3 regions of the Priestia sp. J2 genome follow, and region 1 is predicted to be linked to each of the others. Evidence: riboswitches for the same ligand, from Rfam matches in the RefSeq annotation. Region 1 holds a riboswitch; each other region holds the start of a gene.
The links. Region 1 has a riboswitch for S-adenosylmethionine ahead of mtnW (2,3-diketo-5-methylthiopentyl-1-phosphate enolase). Riboswitches for the same ligand answer to the same signal wherever they lie in the genome.
Positions count from the first base shown of each region.

Region 1 (6,925 bases):
CTCCGCTGCTAGTATGCACGCGAATCCATTCTGGAAAACGAATATCGTAACAAATAACTCCTGCGCATAAAGACTGTTCAAGTGTAAAAAGATTTTTTGCTGTTCCTGCTTCTAGATAGAGGTGCTCATCCATTAATTTAAATAAGTGCAGCTTACTGTATTGTGATACTTCACGACCTTTTCGGTCAAAAATATACATCGTATTTGTGACGCCTTGCTCTGTTTTTTTCGCGATCGAACCTGCCACAATATTTACTTCGTTCGTTTTAGCAAATTGAGAGATTAATTGCTTGGCCTGCTGTCCTTCATCATCGGCAATTTCGTCTAGCCGCGTCAAATCATAAGCTGTATCCCATAGCTCAGGAAGCACAAGGATGTCAGGGTTTTCTTTTAGAGCTTCCGTCATTTTTTGTTGAATATATTTTCGGTTTTTAGTTGGGTTTCCAAACGCAATATCAAGCTGCAAACACGTGATTTTTACACTCACTTTATCATCCGTCCTTTTTTTAGTAGTTGAAAAAAATGACTTTACAAGTTGAGTATTACAATATATTATTTGTGACTAGAATTTCAAGAATTTTTTGAGAAGGTGTGCGATGATGAAACAATTTGAGCAATCGGAACTATTAAAAAGTTTACCAAAACAATTTTTTGCATCACTTGTAGGCAAGGTAGGAAAAGTAATGGCCCAAGGGCACGACGTTATTAACTTAGGGCAGGGAAATCCTGATCAGCCTACTCCTTCACATATTGTAGAAACACTCCAAAAAGCAAGTGCTAATCCTATGCATCATAAATATTCTCCATTTCGGGGGCACCAGTTTTTAAAAGAGGCCGTTGCGACTTTTTATAAACGAGAATATGGCGTTGATGTGGATCCTGAAAAAGAAGTAGCTATTTTGTTTGGCGGGAAGGGTGGACTTGTAGAAATTCCGCAGTGCTTATTAAACCCTGGAGATACGGTGCTGGTTCCGGATCCTGGATATCCTGATTACTGGTCTGGAGTAGAGCTTGCAAAAGCAAAGATGGAAGTGATGCCGCTCACGGCTGAAAATCATTTTCTGCCCGTATACGAAGAGATAGGTGAACGTGCTAAAGAACAGGCAAAGCTCATGTTTTTAAACTATCCGAATAATCCTACCGGTGCAGTGGCAACAGCAGAATTTTTTGAAGACACCGTGGCGTTTGCTGCCAAGCACGATATTTGTGTGGTACACGACTTTGCCTACGGAGCCATTGGATTTGATGGTAAAAAGCCAATCAGCTTTTTACAGACTCCTGGTGCAAAAGAGACGGGAATTGAAATTTATACTCTTTCTAAAACGTATAACATGGCGGGATGGCGAGTTGGATTTGCTGTAGGAAATGAAAGTGTAGTAGAAGCTATTAATCTTCTTCAAGATCATATGTATGTCAGCCTCTTTGGGGCGGTTCAAGAGGCAGCAGCGGTAGCTCTGTTAGAATCTCAACAATGTGTGAATGATTTAGTTAAGCGCTATGAATCTAGACGCAATACCTTTATTCAAGGGCTTCAAGAAATTGGTTGGGACGTTACATCTCCAGCGGGTTCCTTTTTTGCATGGCTAAAAGTTCCTATAGGATATACTTCTGAACAATTTTCAGATTTACTTCTTAAAAAAGCCCACGTTGTAGTGGCACCTGGAGTAGGCTTCGGAACATATGGTGAAGGCTATGTGCGCGTAGGACTGCTGACGGATGAAGAGCGCATGAGAGAAGCTGTATCTCGAATAAAAAAATTAAATTTATTTTAAAAACGCATTGACAATCCTTTTTGAGTTGGCTTAATATGTAAGAAGTTAACGAGATTAATAACCGATAAATCCTAGCGGTATTTTTTATTTAGTATATAATCTACGAATTTAATTTAAATAAATAGCAACTTTCTTATTAAGAGTAGGTGGAGGGACTAGCCCGATGAAGCCCGGCAACCGACTTAACGCATGTTAAGCACGGTGCTAATTCTTGCAGCAGCAGCTGAGAGATAAGAAGAGCAACGAAAGCCTCTTCTTAATCACAGAAGAGGTTTTTTTTATTAACGATATTAAACAGCAAGGGAGTTTTTAGCATAATGAGTGAAATCGTTGCAAGCTACTTACTACATGACAATAAAGGAAATTTTCATAAAAAAGCGGAAGGAATTGCTTTAGGACTAACCGTCGGCTCATGGACAGATCTGCCGCTTTTAGATCAACAGCAGCTTCAAAAGCATAAAGGGCGCGTCGTATCCGTAACTGAGCTTCAAGACTGCGAACGTGTTAACGGATATTTAGGCGGAGAGGTTAAGCAGGCTATTGTCAAAATTGCTTATCCAACTGCCAACTTTTCAAGAGATTTACCGGCTATTTTAGTTACGGTTTTCGGAAAACTATCACTTGATGGAAAAGTGAAATTATTAGACTTGGATTTTCCTGATGAATTATTAGCTGAATTCCCAGGACCGCGCTTTGGAATAGAAGGTATACGAGAGAAACTAGGCGTTTATGACCGTCCGCTTGTGATGAGTATTTTTAAAGGCGTGATTGGAAGAGACATGACGTACTTAACAACTCAGCTGCGTGAGCAAGCGCTTGGCGGAGTGGATTTGGTTAAAGACGACGAGATTTTGTTTGATAGTGAACGAACACCTTTTGAAACTCGCGTTACAGAAGGAAAAAAAGTACTGAATGAAGTATACGAAAAAACGGGACACCGCACGCTGTATGCTGTTAATTTAACGGGACGAACGTTTGAATTAAAAGAAAAAGCGAGAAAAGCAGCTGAGCTAGGAGCCGATGCTCTTTTATTCAACGTATTTGCTTACGGGTTAGACGTACTGCAGGCACTTCGAGAAGATGATGAAATTAACTTGCCGATTATGGCACACCCAGCTGTTAGCGGAGCGCTTACGCCATCAGAGTTTTACGGTTTTTCAAATTCATTACTGCTTGGAAAACTATTGCGCTTAGCCGGAGCGGATTTCTCACTGTTTCCATCACCATACGGAAGCGTAGCGCTTTCTCTTGAAGATACGACAGGCATTGCCTACGAATTAACGCGTCCTGTGTACAAATATAAGCAGACTTTCCCGGTTCCTTCAGCAGGAATTCATCCTGGAATGGTACCGCAGCTTGTGAAGGACTTTGGAATCGACAGCATTATTAATGCAGGAGGCGGAGTTCACGGTCATCCAGACGGCGCTATCGGAGGAGGAAAAGCATTCCGTGTGGCGATAGATGGAGTACTCTCTCATCAAACGCTAGCCGAAAAAGCGGAAGAATCAAAAGAGTTGCAAAAAGCTTTGCAACTATGGGGAACAGTAGAGGTGAAAGCATGACATCGTTAAAAATCTTTTGTGACTTTGATGGAACAATCACAAATAGCGATAACATTATTGCTATTATGAAACAATTTGCTCCTCCGGAGTGGGAAAGTATTAAAGACGACGTGCTAGCACAGCGCGTCTCCATTCAAGAAGGAGTAGGGCAAATGTTTGCCTTGCTTCCCGTGGAATTAAAGGAAGATATTATTTCTTATATTTTAGAGACGTCTGCTATTCGAGATGGATTTGATGATTTTATTGCCTATACAAAAGAGCATCATATTCCGCTTTATATTGTAAGCGGAGGAATTGACTTTTTTGTAAAACCGCTTTTGGGAAATCGAGTTGCAGAGGAAATGTTCTACTGCAACGGATCTGATTTTTCCGGTGAGCATATTTCCATTACGTGGCCTCATACATGTGATAAACAGTGTACAAATGACTGCGGCTGCTGTAAGCCAACGATTATTCGCCATCTTGCAGATGAAAGAGATCATACGGTTGTTATTGGCGATTCAATTACAGATTTGCAGGCTGCCAAATTAGCTGACACTGTCATTGCGCGTGACTTTTTAATTAAAAAATGCGAAGAGCTATCTCTACCGTATCGTCCTTTTTCTACTTTTTATGATGTGATTCACCATTTACAAGAATTAACAGAAGAGGTGAAAGCATGAGTATTATGGCTCAGCAAAGATTACACGAGCTTGCAGATATAAAAGATGAGTTGGCAGAGCGCGATTGGTTCTTCGGTACAAGCGGAAACTTAGCGATTAAAGTGGATCAAAATCCGACAACTTTCTTTGTATCAGCAAGTGGAAAAGATAAAAGAAAACGCACAAATGAAGACTTTTTGTTAGTTGATCAATACGGGAAGCCTGCAGAAGAAACGCATTTAAAGCCTTCTGCTGAAACGCTTTTACACGTTAAGATTTACGAGTCAACGAATGCTGGGTGCAGCCTTCATGTACATACAATCGACAACAACGTGATCTCTGAACTGTACGGAGATGAAGGGTTTATTTCATTCAAAGGTCAAGAAATTATTAAGGCACTGGGTATTTGGGAGGAAGATGCGGAAATTACTGTTCCGATTATTCCGAATTACGCGGATATTCCGACACTAGCAGAAGAATTTTCTCACCATATAAAAGGCGATCAAGGCGCGATTTTAATTCGTAACCACGGGATTACGGTATGGGGAAAAAATGCGTTTGAAACAAAAAAAGCGCTAGAAGCCTATGAATTTCTATTTAGCTACCATGTGAAATTACTATCACTTAAAGGCATTAAGCCAAAGGTGCATTTATAAAAGGAGGAAATAAAAATGGCGCAAATTCGCTTACATGTAAATAATAAAAGAATTGAAACTCAAGAGGAAGTATCAGCTTTTCTGGCAAACAATGAAGTTATTTATGAAAACTGGGATATTACAAAACTTCCAGAAAATCTTCGTGAAAAATATGATTTAACTGATGAAGAAAAAACAGAAATTTTAAACGCTTTTGGTGAGGATATTAAAGATATTTCTGAACGCCGCGGCTATAAAGCTCAAGATGTTATCTCGTTATCGGAATCTACACCAAACATTGATGAATTGTTAAAAAACTTTCAGCGCAAGCATATTCATACAGATGACGAAGTTCGCTTTATCGTAAGCGGTCATGGAATCTTTGTTATTCAAGGAAAAGACGGTGAATTTTTTGATGTTGAATTAGAGCCGGGCGATTTAATTTCAGTACCAGAAAACATTCTTCATTACTTTACACTAATGGAAGATCGTAAAGTAGTCGCTGTGCGAATTTTCGTGACAACTGAAGGATGGGTACCTATTTACGCATAACAACTACTTGTAAAGCATAGGTCATGATCACCCCGCTTTTACATCTAAAAGCGGGGTATTCTTTGGATTATTATAAAACTAACTATTTTTATATGAATAATAAGTTTAATAGGAGGAACACCATGAAAAAGAGTAAAAAAATGCTGTGGCCACTTACTTTGCTCGTGCTTCTAGTTTTTGCGCTGGCTGCCTGCACGAAAGAACAGCCAAGTCTAAACGAGAAAGCACAGGCAGCTCCAGCGCAGCAAGCGGCTTCTGCTAAGCCTGTACAGCAAGAAGGAAAAAAGATTACGAAAGATACAAAAATTGCTCTTATTTCTGAATTTACGTCAGGCACTCACGCTGCTCAGTACATAACAGGTGTGACAAAAGCGGCTAAAAAAGCAGGAGTACAGCTATCCGTTTCTGATTCTAATAATGATCAATCTAAAATGGCGGCGTATTTAGACACGGCTATTAACCAAAATGTTGACGGTATTATGATTGACCACGGCCGGGCTGAAACCCTTGAACCTGGCGTGAAGCGCGCGATTGCAAAAGGGATTCCCGTTATTGCAACAGACGTAGAATTAAAGGTAGAAGGCGTTACAACGATTGACCAAGATGATTATATGCTTGCGCTCCAGGGGCTGAAGCAAATGATGCAGGACATTAACGGAAAAGGAAATATTGTATATGCGTTTGTTGGAGGCTTTGCACCGATGGAAAAACGCGACAGCATTTATAAAATTATGATGAATCGCTATCCAGATGTAAAACAAATTGCCACGTTTGGAAGCGCAACAGACAACACCTCTCTAGACACTCAAAATAAAATGGCGGCTGTATTAAAGCAGTATCCAAATAAAGGAGACATTGCAGCCGTTTGGGCACCTTGGGACGAATTTGCAAAAGGAGTCACAAGAGCGATTAAAGAAGCAGGACGAGATGAGATTAAGGTATATGGAGTGGACTTATCTGATGAAGACCTGCAAATGATGCAGGCAAAAAACAGCCCGTGGAAAGCGTCAGCTGCTGTAAACCCAGCTTCAGTAGGAGAAAAGCAGGTTGATCTGCTTCTTAAAAAGATTTCCGGTCAAGAGATCCCTCGTTATTATTCCTTTGATCCGGTTTTAGTCAAACAAACTGACTTGCCTAATCAAACGATTAATATGGACCAGCTTAGTCAGTACGTAGAAGAATGGGGTAAAAAAGAGTAGAAGTGGAGGGACAGACATGACGAACGAGCTTTCAATGAAGAACATTACAAAAAACTTTGGTTCTTTTCAAGCGCTGAACAAAGTTGATTTTACTGTTCAAAAAGGGGAAATTCATGCTTTATTGGGAGCCAATGGTGCCGGTAAAAGTACGTTGATGAAAATATTGTGCGGAGCTTACGACGAGTACGAAGGAAAGATTTACAAAGACGGAGGAGAAATCTCTATTTCTTCTCCTAAAGAAGCGAAGAGCCACGGCATCGGCATTGTACACCAAGAAGTCGATGTAGCGCTGATTCCTTCGCTATCAGTAGCTGAAAACATTGTGTTAGACGTGCAGGTTTCTAAGAAAAGTAAGACATTTGTAAACTGGAAATCTATTTATAAGAAAGCGGAAGAAGCTCTTTCTTTACTTGGTTCTTCTTTATCCGTTAAAAAAAATGTTGTTGATCTAACTCTATCAGAAAAACAGCAGGTGCTTATTGCACGTGCAATTGTACAGAATGTTGATTATTTAATTTTGGATGAACCAACCGCACCTCTTAGTGTGGAAGAGACGAAACAATT
Region 1 is NZ_CP086208.1:1,205,835-1,212,759, forward strand. Features, by position in the region: gene LJY09_RS06135 (carbon-nitrogen family hydrolase) at 1-487, opposite strand, end outside; gene LJY09_RS06140 (pyridoxal phosphate-dependent aminotransferase) at 600-1,772, shown strand; SAM riboswitch class I at 1,903-2,009, shown strand; gene mtnW (2,3-diketo-5-methylthiopentyl-1-phosphate enolase) at 2,090-3,334, shown strand; gene LJY09_RS06150 (2-hydroxy-3-keto-5-methylthiopentenyl-1-phosphate phosphatase) at 3,331-3,996, shown strand; gene LJY09_RS06155 (methylthioribulose 1-phosphate dehydratase) at 3,993-4,631, shown strand; gene LJY09_RS06160 (1,2-dihydroxy-3-keto-5-methylthiopentene dioxygenase) at 4,647-5,162, shown strand; gene LJY09_RS06165 (sugar ABC transporter substrate-binding protein) at 5,285-6,361, shown strand; gene LJY09_RS06170 (sugar ABC transporter ATP-binding protein) at 6,378-6,925, shown strand, end outside.

Region 2 (6,925 bases), 1.6 Mb from region 1:
GCATGTTTTCGTTGATGCCATCGCTTCACACTTCTTGCAGTAGAAGCTGTGTTCAAAAAATAAAGGTGTAATTCCTAATTCATCTGCCGTAAAGTTACTGAAGATTTTTTGTGCATCATATGTTCCGTAGTAGTCACCAACACCAGCGTGGTCACGGCCTACAATGAAATGCGTGCATCCAAAGTTTTTTCGAACCATTGCATGGAAAATAGCTTCTCTAGGTCCAGCATAGCGCATTGCAGCAGGGAAAACTGCCAAAGCTACACGATCGCTAGGATAATAGTTCTCTAAAAGTACTTCATAACTTTCCATACGGATATCTGCTGGGATATCATCTGACTTTGTTTCTCCTACAAGTGGATTTAAAAACAGGCCGTCTACAATTTCTAATGCTGTTTTTTGAATATACTCATGCGCACGGTGAACAGGGTTACGAGTTTGGAATCCAACAACCGTTTTCCAACCGCGCTCTTCAAATGCTGCTCTTGTTTCAGTTGGATCTAGGTAATACTTTTCAAAACGCGTTTTAGGTGTACGTTCTACAAGTACGATTGGACCTGCTACATATACATTTGGGCGTTCCATCATTTTCTTCACACCAGGGTGGGCAAGTTCTGCTGTGCGGTACACATTTTCCGCTTCTTTTTCTTTATTTGGCGTATATACTTCAGAAACTTCTAAAACACCATATGTCACACCGCTTTGAACTAGTTTTACTTTGTCGCCAATGTTTAATTCTTTAGCCTGCTCTTCTGTTACGGGAAGAGTAATAGGAATACTCCATACAGTTCCATCTGCTAGACGCATATTTTCAACAACTGATTGATAATCTTTTTCTCCTAAAAACCCCGTAATTGGGCTGTAAGCACCAATCCCAATTAGTTCTAAATCACTTAGAGCCATGTTGTCTACTTCAATTTCTTTTGTTAGTGAAGTGTAGTCATATGTTGGTTGATATAAATTAATTAATTCTCCACCGTGTGCTTGAATTGTTGTCATTTTGTAAAATCCTCCTTAAGTAATTAACACAATATAATAAAAAGCAATTGAATCACGCAGTCATTTTTTCTTTTTCCGACTGCAAGCTTGCTCTTTTTCTTCTAGTCGTTCTAGCTAAGCTTAGAACACCTGCTGTGGCAATGCAGCCACTAGCTAGCACCACAAATGAATATAAGTCGCTTTCAAGTACTAATTTCACAAGAACATATGAGATTACGAGTGAAAATACAGGGGATACCACCCAAACCTTTAACATTTGAATGACCACTTCGCGCTGTTCTTTCGTAAATCCCGTTTTCGCTGCGCCTATCCCAATAATAGAAGACGTAGTGACCTGTGTAAGCGGTACTGGCAAACCAAACAGTGAAGCTGCTGTAACAAGAGAAGCACCAGTACCTGAAATAATGCAGCCTTCCCCTACAGAATAGCGAGTAATTTTTTTTCCGTTTGTTTCAATAACTCGGCCTCCTAGTAAAAGAGCTCCGAGTGCCACCGCCAATCCTCCTGCTATGACACCCGTTGTAGCATCCATTAACCCAGCTCCTACTAGAGGACCGACAGCATTTGCCACATTATTCATTCCAGCTGAGAAGGCTTCAAAGAATCCCGTCGCTATAACTAAAATCGTTAAAACTCTTTTCCACTTTCCCTCTGCTTCTTTTTTATGCGCTCTGCGTTTTATCACTTTCCCAATCAAAAAAGCAATGACAAATGAAACTAGCGGAACAATAATCCAAAAAGACATGACAATTAAAAGTTTTTCTACATACAGAGATTGATAAGCTACTCCTACTCCAACAACTGAGCCAACTGTTACTTCACTTGTTGATAGAGGGATACCAATCAAATTCGCGAAAAAGAGTGACAGCGTTGCAGCAGCCAGAATGATAATAACTAATTCTACTGACAGCAGTTTTTCAGGTATGATACCTGAACTGATGGTTTTTACCACCTCACCGCCTCCGGTAACAGCTCCGAGCACAATTCCTACAGCACAGATGAACAGGGCCACTCTTCGCTTTTTAATTGCACCGGAGCCGTATGAAACGCCCATAGCAGCTGCTGCACCGCTTGCCCCAATATTCATTGCAAAAAAAAGCGCAATGATAAAGGCAACATATAAAAGCATCATTTATTCAGCTCTTTCGTATTTAAGATTCGTGTAATCCGCACTCAACTTTTTGTGTACCTGCCCATCTTCCTGAACGTAAATCGTCTACATTATAGGCAGGTGCGGTACAGGGCTCACAGCCGATACTTGGGTAGCCTTGATCATGAAGTTTGTTGTACGGCAAATCATGCTTATACACATAGCGCCAAATTTCTTTCCATGACCAATGAATTAACGGACAAACTTTCACCTTCTTGAATTTCTCATCTTTATTAAAATAATTCGTGTTGGCACGAGACTCAGACTGCTCGCGTCTCAAACCAGAAATCCACGCATCATAAGGAGCAAGGGATTCTCTTAGCGGAATGATTTTTCGAATTTGACAGCATAAGTTAGGCTGACTCTTCCAAAGCTCATCTCCATGTTTTTCAGCTTGTTCTGCAAGAGTTAAATCCGGCTTTTTCATATGAATACGTAAATCAGGGAAGCGTTCTTTAATTGCATCAATCACTTCATATGTTTCTTTAAAATGAACGCCTGTATCTAAAAAGACAATTTCAGCGTCTTTTTTCACTTTTGAAATTAAATCAATTAACACGATTCCTTCGATCCCAAAGCTTGACGCATAAATAATTGAATCTCCGTAGGTATCATACGCCCACTGCAATGCTGAAAGGGCTCCTTTTGTTTCATCTTTACTGTCGAACTCTGGAAATGTATCGCTCCAGTTTTCGTACGTATATAAGTCTGCCATTTTCTCCACTCCAATTCTTAGTTATCCGCGTTATCCAATAAAAAAAGACGGTTTTACCCACTAGAATTGGATAAAACCGCCTCTAGTGTGTCTAGTCAGCGAAACTATTTAATTCTTACTTTACTTCGGCGTGTTCAAAAATTTGTTTTAAGTCGGGGTTTACAGTCATTGGTTTCCCTTCTCAAATTATCGCTTGCGCTATATCAAAATAAAAAGTCTTCCGTATTGAAAGACTGGGTAGGCAATAAATTTTCACCTTATCTTTCAAAATGATACACACTTTGCTGGAATTAGCACCTTGCTAAGCAGGTTGCCGGGGTTCAGCGGGCCAGATCCCTCCACCACTCTTGATAAGCATTTTTTAAAAATTTTAGCATATTTAGAATATTTGTCAACATTAAAAATCATATATCCGATAAGAAAACTATACTTTAAATTCACAGAAATATCTATACTTTTATTTAAAACAACATATGTAAATTTAACCCAAATGTGAACATATCAGTTTATAAAACGCTTTCTTTTTTCTCCAACTTTTGATGTTCTCTTGCTAAATAAAACGCAAAATCTCTCTATAAAATTAATAGCGGATTTATAAGCTTTACGGATAATTCACCCACATTAGCACACATTACAGATAACACTGACTGACAGATAGGAGCTATATAAGATGGAGAGACAACCCTTTCAATTAGACGATACAATTAAAAATAATGTACGAACATATTTACAGCAGATTTCAACTGAAGCCTCTAATTTAATTAAACATTTAGACACGAGTGATCATTGTATCCTATGTGATTTTGAGGAGATGAGAAGGTTATTTCAAGATGTTCAAGCTACGGCCGCCTCTTATTACTTGCGTCATTACTTATCGCCTTATACATTTGAATACGCTGCTCTGTCCCTAGCTATTCATAACCTCTCTGAGAAACGTCACGGCGCTTTAATTGTCATTGAACGGGAACAAAATGTTGATCCTCTTATTCAAAAAGGAATGCCTATTCAAGCTCCTGTCAGCGCTACGCTAGTTGAGACACTGTTCTATCCAGGGACACCCTTACATGACGGAGCTGTCCTAATTAGAAATAATCAGCTTATTTCGGCTGCTAATGTTTTACCTCTCTCGTCTATTATTTCAACGAACAAAAAATTGGGAACACGTCACCGTGCAGCCATTGGAATGTCAGAAAAATCGGATGCATTAATTTTAGTTGTATCTGAAGAAACAGGCAAAATTTCGTTTGCGCTTGATGGAAGCCTCTACCCTATTCACTCCAGCAAAAATATGATTTAAGAGCCCTTTCCTAATAAGCAGCCCTATCTTGACTTCTATATCCTTTCTCTTTAATATATTTCATAGTTTTTACATACTATAGATACGGGTGATGCATATGGCAATTTTAAAATTTGAACATGTAGGCGTTCAAGTAAAGGATATAGAAAAATCTATTGAGTTCTATACACAAAAGGTGGGATTAGAGCTCATCGAAACACTACCACATACCGATCCGTCTTTGAAGCTAGCTTTTCTAGGTTTAGAAGGCAATGTAATCGTAGAGTTAATTCAAGGGTATAACTCAAGCTTACCTAATGAAGGTAAAGTTCATCATTTTGCGCTGGCAGTAGATGGAATTGAAGAGGAGTTTGAGCGTTTAAAATCAGCAGGCGTTTCATTTGTGGAAGAAAACATTGTAACTTTGCCAAATGGAGCAAGATACTTATTTTTCTATGGTCCAGACAAAGAATGGATTGAATATTACGAAGTAAAAAGATAAAGATATCTTATACCTTCAGTGAAAAATGGTCATACTGTGGCTATGACTAATCACTGGAGGTATTTTTATGATGGAATGGCTATTATTTCGACTTTTTCGTCGTTCTATTTTAGTGCGGCTTCTTTTTATTATCGGCTGCCTTGTTTTACTTTTCGGCATGCTTATACATTTCCTAGAGCCGCAAACGTTTGGGAATGTGTTTGAAGGAATTTGGTGGGTTATTATTACAATCTCTACTATAGGGTACGGTGATTTTGCTCCCACCACTACGATTGGAAGGTTAGCTGCAATTATTTTAGTCCTCATTGGAACGGGATTTATTACTACTTATTTTGTCACGCTTTCTAAAATTGCTGTTTCCGCTGAGAGCGCTTATCTGGAAGGAAATTTAAAGTTTTATGGAAAAGATCACTTCATCGTTGTGGGGTGGAATGAGCGCGCCAAACTCGTGTTAGAGTCTTATCGCGACGCATTTCATAAAGAAGACATTGTTCTTATCGACGACTCTTTGACTAAAAACCCCATGATCTGTGATCGCGTTCATTTTATTAAAGGAAGTCCCTCTCACTATGAGGTATTAGAACTTGCTAATGCTCGGTACGCAAAAAAAGTGCTGATTACTGCGGATCAGCATAAGACAGAAGAATATGCAGACATGAATACTATTGTTACGCTAGTCGCTCTGCAAGGACTGAACCCTTCTATTTACAGCATCGTTGAACTGTTAACAAAAAAGCATATTCAAAATGCGCAAAATTTGGGGGTAAATGAAATGATTAAAACAAACGAGTTGATTAGTCAGGTCATGTACGAACATATTTTTGTAAAAAAATTAGAGAGTTTAAGAAAAGAATAGTCCCTTCAATTACCGAAGCAGCGCCTCTTCTGCCTCTCTAATTAGCTCTTCTCCTAAGCTGATATACTTTTCTGGAAATGAAGCGTCTGCGTCTTGGGGTTCTGCAAACTGATTAAATGAAGCACCCACGTTTCCATTGTGAACATTGTCATCTAGGCCAATTTGATACTTATGTGAAAGTAAAAATGGCGTACCAATCTGTACGGTTGTTCCTTTAGAATCCAGTTCTCCATTCGTAGCTGTAAACGGGATACGTAAAAACTGATAGCCGACTTCATCGTTCATCTTATAGTCGAATGAACCATGATCATAATCCCAATTTCCTCCAATGTTATACCCAAGCGGCTTAAGCGTTTTTTCTAATTCATAAAGCTTGAATAATGTGCCGTCTAATCTTGAAGATAATTCAATCATCTTATCCCTCCTCTGTTTTAACATGTCCTTTTTCCAGCTTTTTATCCTTTATCTCAAAAGCAAAAAAGTTCACCTTCTAACAAGAAGGTGAACTTTTTATTTATTTCAAACGCTTTTCTAATTCTGCTTTTTTCTCTTCAAAACCAGGTTTTCCAAGAAGAGCAAACATATTTACTTTATATGCTTCTACTCCAGGCTGATCGAACGGATTTACTCCTAGTAAATAGCCGCTGATTGCGCATGCTTTTTCGAAGAAGTATACAACATATCCAAACGTATACTCATCTAGCGCCGGAATGTTTACAACTAAGTTTGGAACGCCTCCGTCTGTGTGAGCAAGCATTGTACCTTGGAACGCTTTTTTATTTACAAAGTCAACTGTTTCCCCAGCTAAGTAATTTAGTCCATCTAAGTCCGCTGCATCTTCTTCAATTGTTAGCTCATGACGAGAATCTTGAACTTGTACAATTGTTTCAAAAATATCACGACGACCTTCTTGTACATATTGACCTAAAGAATGAAGATCCGTTGAGAAGTTAGCAGATGAAGGGTAAATACCTTTTTGGTCTTTTCCTTCACTTTCACCAAATAACTGTTTCCACCACTCAGCAAAGTATTGAAGAGCTGGCTCATAGTTAATCAGCATTTCAATTGTTTTTCCTTTATTATAAAGAACATTACGAGCTACAGCATATTGATAAGCTGCGTTTTCTTCTAGCTCTGATGATGAAAATGCTTCTTGAGCATCAGCTGCCCCTTTCATCATTTGTTCGATATCAAGACCTGCAGCGGCAATTGGCAATAAGCCAACTGCTGTTAATACTGAATAACGGCCGCCTACATCATCTGGAATAACAAATGTTTCATAGCCTTCTTCGTCCGCTAATGTTTTTAATGCGCCGCGCGCTTTATCTGTTGTTGCATAAATACGCTTGCGTGCTTCTTCTTTGCCGTATTTCTCTTCTAATAATTTACGGAAGATACGGAAAGCAATCGCCGGTTCTGTTGTTGTA
Region 2 is NZ_CP086208.1:4,708,514-4,715,438, forward strand. Features, by position in the region: gene sat (sulfate adenylyltransferase) at 1-999, opposite strand, end outside; gene LJY09_RS24415 (sulfate permease) at 1,052-2,131, opposite strand; gene LJY09_RS24420 (phosphoadenylyl-sulfate reductase) at 2,151-2,864, opposite strand; SAM riboswitch class I at 3,119-3,221, opposite strand; gene cdaS (sporulation-specific diadenylate cyclase CdaS) at 3,535-4,161, shown strand; gene LJY09_RS24430 (VOC family protein) at 4,259-4,642, shown strand; gene LJY09_RS24435 (potassium channel family protein) at 4,710-5,498, shown strand; gene LJY09_RS24440 (YugN-like family protein) at 5,508-5,912, opposite strand; gene LJY09_RS24445 (glucose-6-phosphate isomerase) at 6,013-6,925, opposite strand, start outside.
Region 2: linked by a shared signal. The riboswitch ahead of LJY09_RS24420 (phosphoadenylyl-sulfate reductase) and the one ahead of mtnW (2,3-diketo-5-methylthiopentyl-1-phosphate enolase) in region 1 are both predicted to bind S-adenosylmethionine.

Region 3 (6,925 bases), 2.5 Mb from region 1:
GATTCTTCATATACTGGACTATATCTTATAAATCAAGGAGATGACACAATGACCATTACTTACAAAACCAACGTCTCAATCCGTGCCGAACAAGCTGCTGAAGTGTTTGTACATTCAGGTATTAAACGTCCGGCACAAGATCTTGATCGGATTCAAAGAATGCTTGATCATGCTTCCCTTACTGTTACCGCTTGGAAAGACAGCGAACTCATTGGCATAGCCAGAGCGTTAACAGATTTTAGCTACTGCTGCTATTTATCGGATTTAGCTGTCGTAAAAGACTATCAAAATCAAGGAATCGGCACACAGCTCATCAAGCACGTTCAATCAGAAATCGGTGAAGAAGCCGCGCTCATTTTACTTTCCGCTCCTTCTGCTATGAACTACTATCCAAAAGTCGGCTTTCATCAGATTGATAATGGGTTTAAAATTGGGAGAATTCGATAGACGCGAAGAAAGGAGCTTCTCCTTTCTTTTTATCCAAACGCCTGAGCTGCTATAGCAAAAAGATTGCCCTGTCTAGCAGATAGGGGCTTGACGCCATACGCCATAACAGGAGGCTCATTTTGAAGCTGAAATCCGTGATTTTTCACAAGTTTCTTTAACGTTTCCTCATGAGAAGACAGGTCAATTCTCAGCTTTTCTTTGTAACTCTTCGCTAATTCATCAATGACTAGCATTGCTGCTTCAGCGTGTGGAGCAACTACGGGACCAATCACGATATTGCTCGGGGTACGAACCGCTAAACCATAACCCATCATTTTATTTTGTTTGTTTTGTAAGACAACTGCTTTTTCAGCTTGCTGAATTCTACTTTTTAAAAATAGCTTTCTATTATCTCCAAATGCTGCTTCATCAAGCTTTAAAACCCCTTTGAAGTCCCTTCTCGTTAAGAATCGTGTATAAAACCCTGAAGCTTTAAATGCTCTTGGTATGTATTCACTGCTTATATATTTACTTACATAGTCCACGGTTTTGAACCCTGCTTTTTTATATAAGTGCTCACCTTCTTTTGTCGCAATTAAGTAGGCATTCACCTCAGGAGAAAGAATTTGCAAACAGTGCTTCATGAGCTGCCCGGCTAACCCTTGTTTTCGATAATCTTTTCTCACAATTACCATTCCTATAAAAGCTGACTGATTTTCATATAAAACTACTGCTACGCTTGATACAATGTCACCTTTCTCATTTCTATGTCCAAATACGTCTCCAGTTGAAAAAATCGTATGTAAATCCGCTTCGCTATAATCCCATTTTTCCAACTTAGATAGCACTAGCAAACCCTTTATGTCTTTTTCACTAAATCTTTCTATCATTTCTGCCTATTTCCTCCCAACTTTTCGATGCACTGTGTGGCGTTAAAAAACGTAAAACTACCATACTTATCCACTTCCAATTACCATTTAATCATTAATGAATTCTCTAACTAAATAGTACAGAATAAATAGAATATTTTCTACATTATTCATACGTATCAATAATCCCTTCAAAAAAACTAATCATTCGCACATAAACTAATGAAAAAAGACCTCTTTCCAAGAAAGAGGTCTTTTCGTTTATTTCACTAGCTTTTGCTCAGTCCCAGCTGAACCTTGACTTCGTTTATGAAATCCTTTTGCGTAGTACGCGATAATAAGACCGATAAACCATAGTGGTCAGATAACAACTGCAATTCTTGTATCTGGATTGTACGCCATAAGAACAACCACCAGCGCTAGGAACGCAAGTGACACATAAGACGTTAACGGAAATAAAGGCATTTTGTATTTTAACTTTGCCTCTTCACCTTTTTTTAGCGTTTTGCGATACTTAATTTGAGAAAGCAAAATAATTCCCCATGTCCAAATCGCACCGAATGTTGCAATGCTTGTTACCCACGTAAATACTTTGGCAGGCACAATGTAGTTTAACGCTACTCCGACTAATAACGCACCCGCTGATGCTAAAACAGCTTTTCCAGGTACGCCGCCTTTTGTCAGCTGACCGTATCCTTTTGGAGCTTCTCCGTGCTCTGCTAAGTTAAACAGCATACGGCCTGTACTAAAAATACCGCTGTTACAAGAAGAAAGAGCTGCTGTTAGCACCACAAAGTTAATAATGCCTGCCGCTGCTGGAATCCCGATTTTTTCAAATGTTAATACAAACGGGCTTCCCTGTGAACCAATTTCTTGCCAAGGATAAATCGACATAATGACAAATAATGCACCAACGTAGAAAATAAGAATACGCCAAAAGACCGAATCAATCGCTCTTGCTAGAGATTTTTCTGGATTTTTCACTTCTCCCGCGGTAACGCCGATCATTTCAATTCCTAAATATGCAAACATAACCATTTGCAGCGACAGTAAAATACCTTTGAATCCGTTCGGGAACAGCCCGCCGTTGTCCCATAAGTTTTTAATACCCGTCGCAACGCCGCCGTTCCCGATTCCAAACACAATCATTAATAATCCAACGGCAATCATTAACACAATCGCTAAAATTTTAATAAGTGCAAACCAAAATTCCAGTTCACCATATGCCTTAACAGCTAAGAAGTTAACTGTTGTCATGATGACAAGCGCCGATAACGCCCAAATCCAGTTTGGTACATCCGGATACCAATATCCCATATAAATACCAACGGCTGTAATTTCAGCCATACATGTTACAACCCATAAAAACCAGTAGTTCCAACCTGTTAGATAACCAGCAAGGGGCCCTAAATAGTCACGCGCGTACTTGCTGAATGAACCTGCAACAGGTTTTTGAATCGCCATTTCTCCAAGTGCTCTCATAATAAAAAACATAATCATTCCGCTAAATCCGTACGCCAATAATATTCCCGGCCCTGCTAATTTAATAGCAGATGCAGATCCAAGAAACAGCCCTACCCCTATGGCTGCTCCTAAGGACATCAGCGTCACATGTCTTTCTTCTAACCCGCGTTTCAATTCTTTCCCCTGAGTTTTCCCCTGCATAAACGTCTCCCCTTTTTCCAATCTGTCAAAACGAGATGAATACAGCTTTTTGTTAGCGCTTTCATATAAATTTATGCTAAAAGTCAGCTAGGCTGTATATTTGTATTCTATCACCTTTCTCTCGCTTTTCTTTTGTCGAAAAACAAAAAAATTATCGTATCATTTTGTTTAAACGCACAATTAGACGTAGACACTGCTTTTTTACTATGTATTTATTATCGCACCTAAGTAATAGTATTTTTCAAAAAATAGAAAAACGCCGACTCAACTCCGTCAGCGCATCGTTCATTTTATGCTTTTTTATAAAACTAGCATTTATCTCGCGGGTTCAAAAGTTTTACAGCCAGGTTCTTCCGTTTCAGAAACATGGTGACTACTTTCAGGACTCACAACGTAAATGGACTCTGCACTGCATTTATTTCCCGATTTCCAATACATGCACTCATTCACTTCACATAATACACCTTGGGCCACTGTTATCCCTCCTTTTTTTGTCTTATCTATTTACTACCCGAAATAGAACGCTTCTAACATTTACATGCAAAAAAACCGCTTGTTTATCAAGCGGATCCTTTTACTGCGTGTGTTCAACATACTGTTTTTTAGCTAAATATAATTCACGACTCAGCGTGATCCGCCGTTCTCTCAAGTTCCTTAATTTAACTTGAAACTGTTCATTAGTTGGCTCTTCTTGAATTAAGCGATACGTAAAAGAAATATCTTCATTTAACTGTTTAAAATCTTCCCATATTTCTTGAACGAGTGCGGATTGTTTGTCTTCAAATGAACGATTTTGCTTCGTTTTTAGCGCGGCTAAAATTTCCTGCTGCCACGTTTCGTCTTTTAGTTCTTTTGCTAACAAGTATAGATCTAAATAATCATCAACGCTTAGCGCCTGTTGTGTATTTTTCAATGTCATCACCTTTTCTATACGAAATGTTTCTTCCTAAGAAGAGGATTTCATCATAGAAAAAGATTCCTCTTCTTATCTGTCAGAGCTAGGCTATGCTGGAATTAGCACCATTCAATGATTGTGGTTGCTGAGGCTTCAAAGGGCCAGTCCCTCCACCTCTCTAGATAAGAATATTTCGCTTTTAAATTATTTCTGACTATTCTAATATGTTTTATAGGTTACGTCAATAGCTTTTCAATAAAAAGAAAAAAGAAGTAAAATATGGTATGATTTTATAAAGGATGGTGAGCACATGAAACGATATATGTTATCTGCTTTTTTGGGAAGCTTGCTGCTGCTTCTTAGCATTGCTTTTTCATCTACTTTCCACGTTGCAATTGTCAAAACAACCGGAAGCATTGGAGGGATTATTTTAGCAGCGGCGGCTTTAGTTATGAACGCGCTTGAAGATCCCCCCTCCTCAGGTAATACAGGTGCCGGAGCTGTTGAATCACTGGATAAAAGCACCGTTTGGGCTACTTATTTGCTTTTACTTTCATTACCGAACCTCATCGCATGTATAACATCTTATGTTTTATGGACTCGCTGACATTCACCAACATTACGGACGTTTTGCCACCTGTAGGCTCATTGATATTTGTTTATCTACAAATCCAAGTTCACGGTACACATGCTGTGCAAAATTCCCAGCATGAACGCTGAGTCTGATTTCAGGGTATCCTTTGATAGACAATTCATCAATTGCTTTTTGCATTAACGGCTTGGCTAGACCTTGCCCGCGGTATTCTGGTAAAACATATAACTCGTAGATAAAGCCAATTTCTGCTTTTGAAAAGAAGTCGGCAGATGGACCGACAAAAACCCAGCCTGCAAGTTTATTTTCTTGTCTAGATACTAAATAATAACACCCTTTTTCAAGGGCATTATCAATTAGTTCATTTACGCGTTCAGTTGACGGTTGAAACTGATGCGTTGTTCCTTCAAACAGCGCATCAGCAGATTTCGTCCGAATTTCCTGTATTTCTTCTTCAGTAGCTTTTGCAATCATCACAATCTCTCCTTTCGTGTTCGTTTTCCACATACAGAGATAAATTCCTGCAAAAAAAAGTCTTCGCCTAAGCGAAGACTTTTATTTAAATTCAAAATGTTCTTGATGGTTGCCTTGTTCATCCGTCCAGTTAATCATGATGTCTAAGCCTGCCGCTTTTCCAGGAACAGCAAAATTGGCATAGCGAAAACGCTGACCGCTTTTGCTTAAGTTAGACCTTTCAATAGGAGAAAACAAGCTGTATTTCGCCTTATTTTTTCCTTCGTGCCTAAAAGCTTGGACCTGCACACGCTCTACGTCTTTTCCAATGTTTTCAACGGTTAATCCATATGTATGATAGACGTTATTTTTCCACTTTAGCTGATTATCTCCCGTCATGCTCGCTTTTGTCAGTTCGACCGACCATTGTTCAGATGATTTCTTCATTGGAAGTTTCTCAATCGAAAGAGCGCTGACATGAATGGTTGCAAAAGCAAGCCAAACAAAACAAAAAGTGCTGACTGTATAAAGTAGTCTTTTCATAGATTTTGATCTCCTTAGAAATTTTAGTAGTAGCATCTCCTATTACCTTAAAAATTATGATAAACACTTTAACAAAAAAGCCTCTCCATTCAGGAGAAGCTTCTTAATTAATGCATCAGCAAATCTTTTTGTTTGTCTAACGAGTGTTTTGTATATAAATCTCTTTCAATCGCATATTTAGGACGCTGTTTCACTTCGTTGAAAATCTTGCCAATGTATTCTCCGACAAGACCTATTCCCATTAGCTGCAGGCCGCCTACAAGCCAAATTGATAAAATAAGAGACGTCCAGCCAATTTGCGTATGATCTAAATATTTTTGAATCAGCGCATAAATGCCAAACAAAATACTAAAGAGAAACGAAGCTCCTCCAAGCAGCGTCAGTAAGCGTATAGGTGCTACGCTAAAAGACGTAATCCCGTCAAATGCAAAAGCGAGCATTTTCTTTAGCGGATATTTTGACTCACCCGCCGTCCGTTCTTTGCGGTCATATGTGACTTCCGTGGAGCGAAATCCTACTAATGGTACAAGGCCCCGCAAAAAGACGTTTCCTTCTTTATATTTCATGAGTTCACCAAGAGCACGTTTGCTCATAAGGCGAAAATCAGCGTGATTTTGAATGAGCTGAATTCCTAGCTTGTTCATAAAACGATAAAACCCTACTGCCGTGGTTCGTTTGAAAAATGTATCGGTTTCTCTGCTGTCTCGAACGCCATATACAACTTCATACCCGAGCCAATATTTCTCTACAAAAGTACGAATGACGCTGATATCATCTTGCAAATCCGCGTCAATGGAAATGACGCAGTCAGATTGCTTATGAGCTACTTCTAATCCTGCAAGCAAAGCATTTTGATGTCCTACATTTCGCGCTAACTTTAACCCTTTTACAAACAAATTGCTGCAGCTTTCTTTTTCAATAAGCGACCACGTGCTGTCTTTACTTCCATCGTCTACAAATAAAATAGTGCTTTCACTTGATACAAGTCGTTCATTAATCAGTTCTTTTACTACAGTAGTTAATTGAAAAGACGTCTCTGTGAATACTTCTTCTTCGTTGTAGCATGGAACCACGATCGTTAAAATAGGTCTGTTCATGTTATTGCCCCCTTACTTTGCTTCATATACATACACTTTCCAAGCGGACTGTTTATCGTTAAATGCTTTTAAAAAGTGCAAACCGTCGCTTTCAGCATTTTCAATTGGCACAGCTGAAAAAATATAGCGACCGCCCATTTTCTTAAATTGGCTGATATTAAGCTGCAAATGACGGATTTTTTTCGTTGAGTCTTTTCGGTAATCATATTTTTTCCCTAGCTCGCTAACAAACAAATAGCAGCGATTGCCCCAATGATCATAGTAGCTTTCTAGTTTTTTATTTTTATCAAGCTCTTTGGCAATAATTTTGCGAAACTCATGTTTATATGTTAACGGATAGAAGTTGTTATACGTATCTAGCGTATAAAAGCCGTTATACTGAGCA
Region 3 is NZ_CP086208.1:3,768,529-3,775,453, forward strand. Features, by position in the region: gene LJY09_RS19550 (GNAT family N-acetyltransferase) at 49-447, shown strand; gene LJY09_RS19555 (GNAT family N-acetyltransferase) at 477-1,316, opposite strand; partial or broken gene alaP (alanine permease AlaP) at 1,557-2,960, opposite strand; gene LJY09_RS19565 (DUF1540 domain-containing protein) at 3,276-3,434, opposite strand; gene LJY09_RS19570 (hypothetical protein) at 3,535-3,873, opposite strand; SAM riboswitch class I at 3,943-4,044, opposite strand; gene LJY09_RS19575 (hypothetical protein) at 4,166-4,462, shown strand; gene LJY09_RS19580 (GNAT family N-acetyltransferase) at 4,475-4,921, opposite strand; gene LJY09_RS19585 (hypothetical protein) at 5,003-5,443, opposite strand; gene LJY09_RS19590 (glycosyltransferase family 2 protein) at 5,551-6,540, opposite strand; gene LJY09_RS19595 (DUF6044 family protein) at 6,553-6,925, opposite strand, start outside.
Region 3: linked by a shared signal. The riboswitch ahead of LJY09_RS19570 (hypothetical protein) and the one ahead of mtnW (2,3-diketo-5-methylthiopentyl-1-phosphate enolase) in region 1 are both predicted to bind S-adenosylmethionine.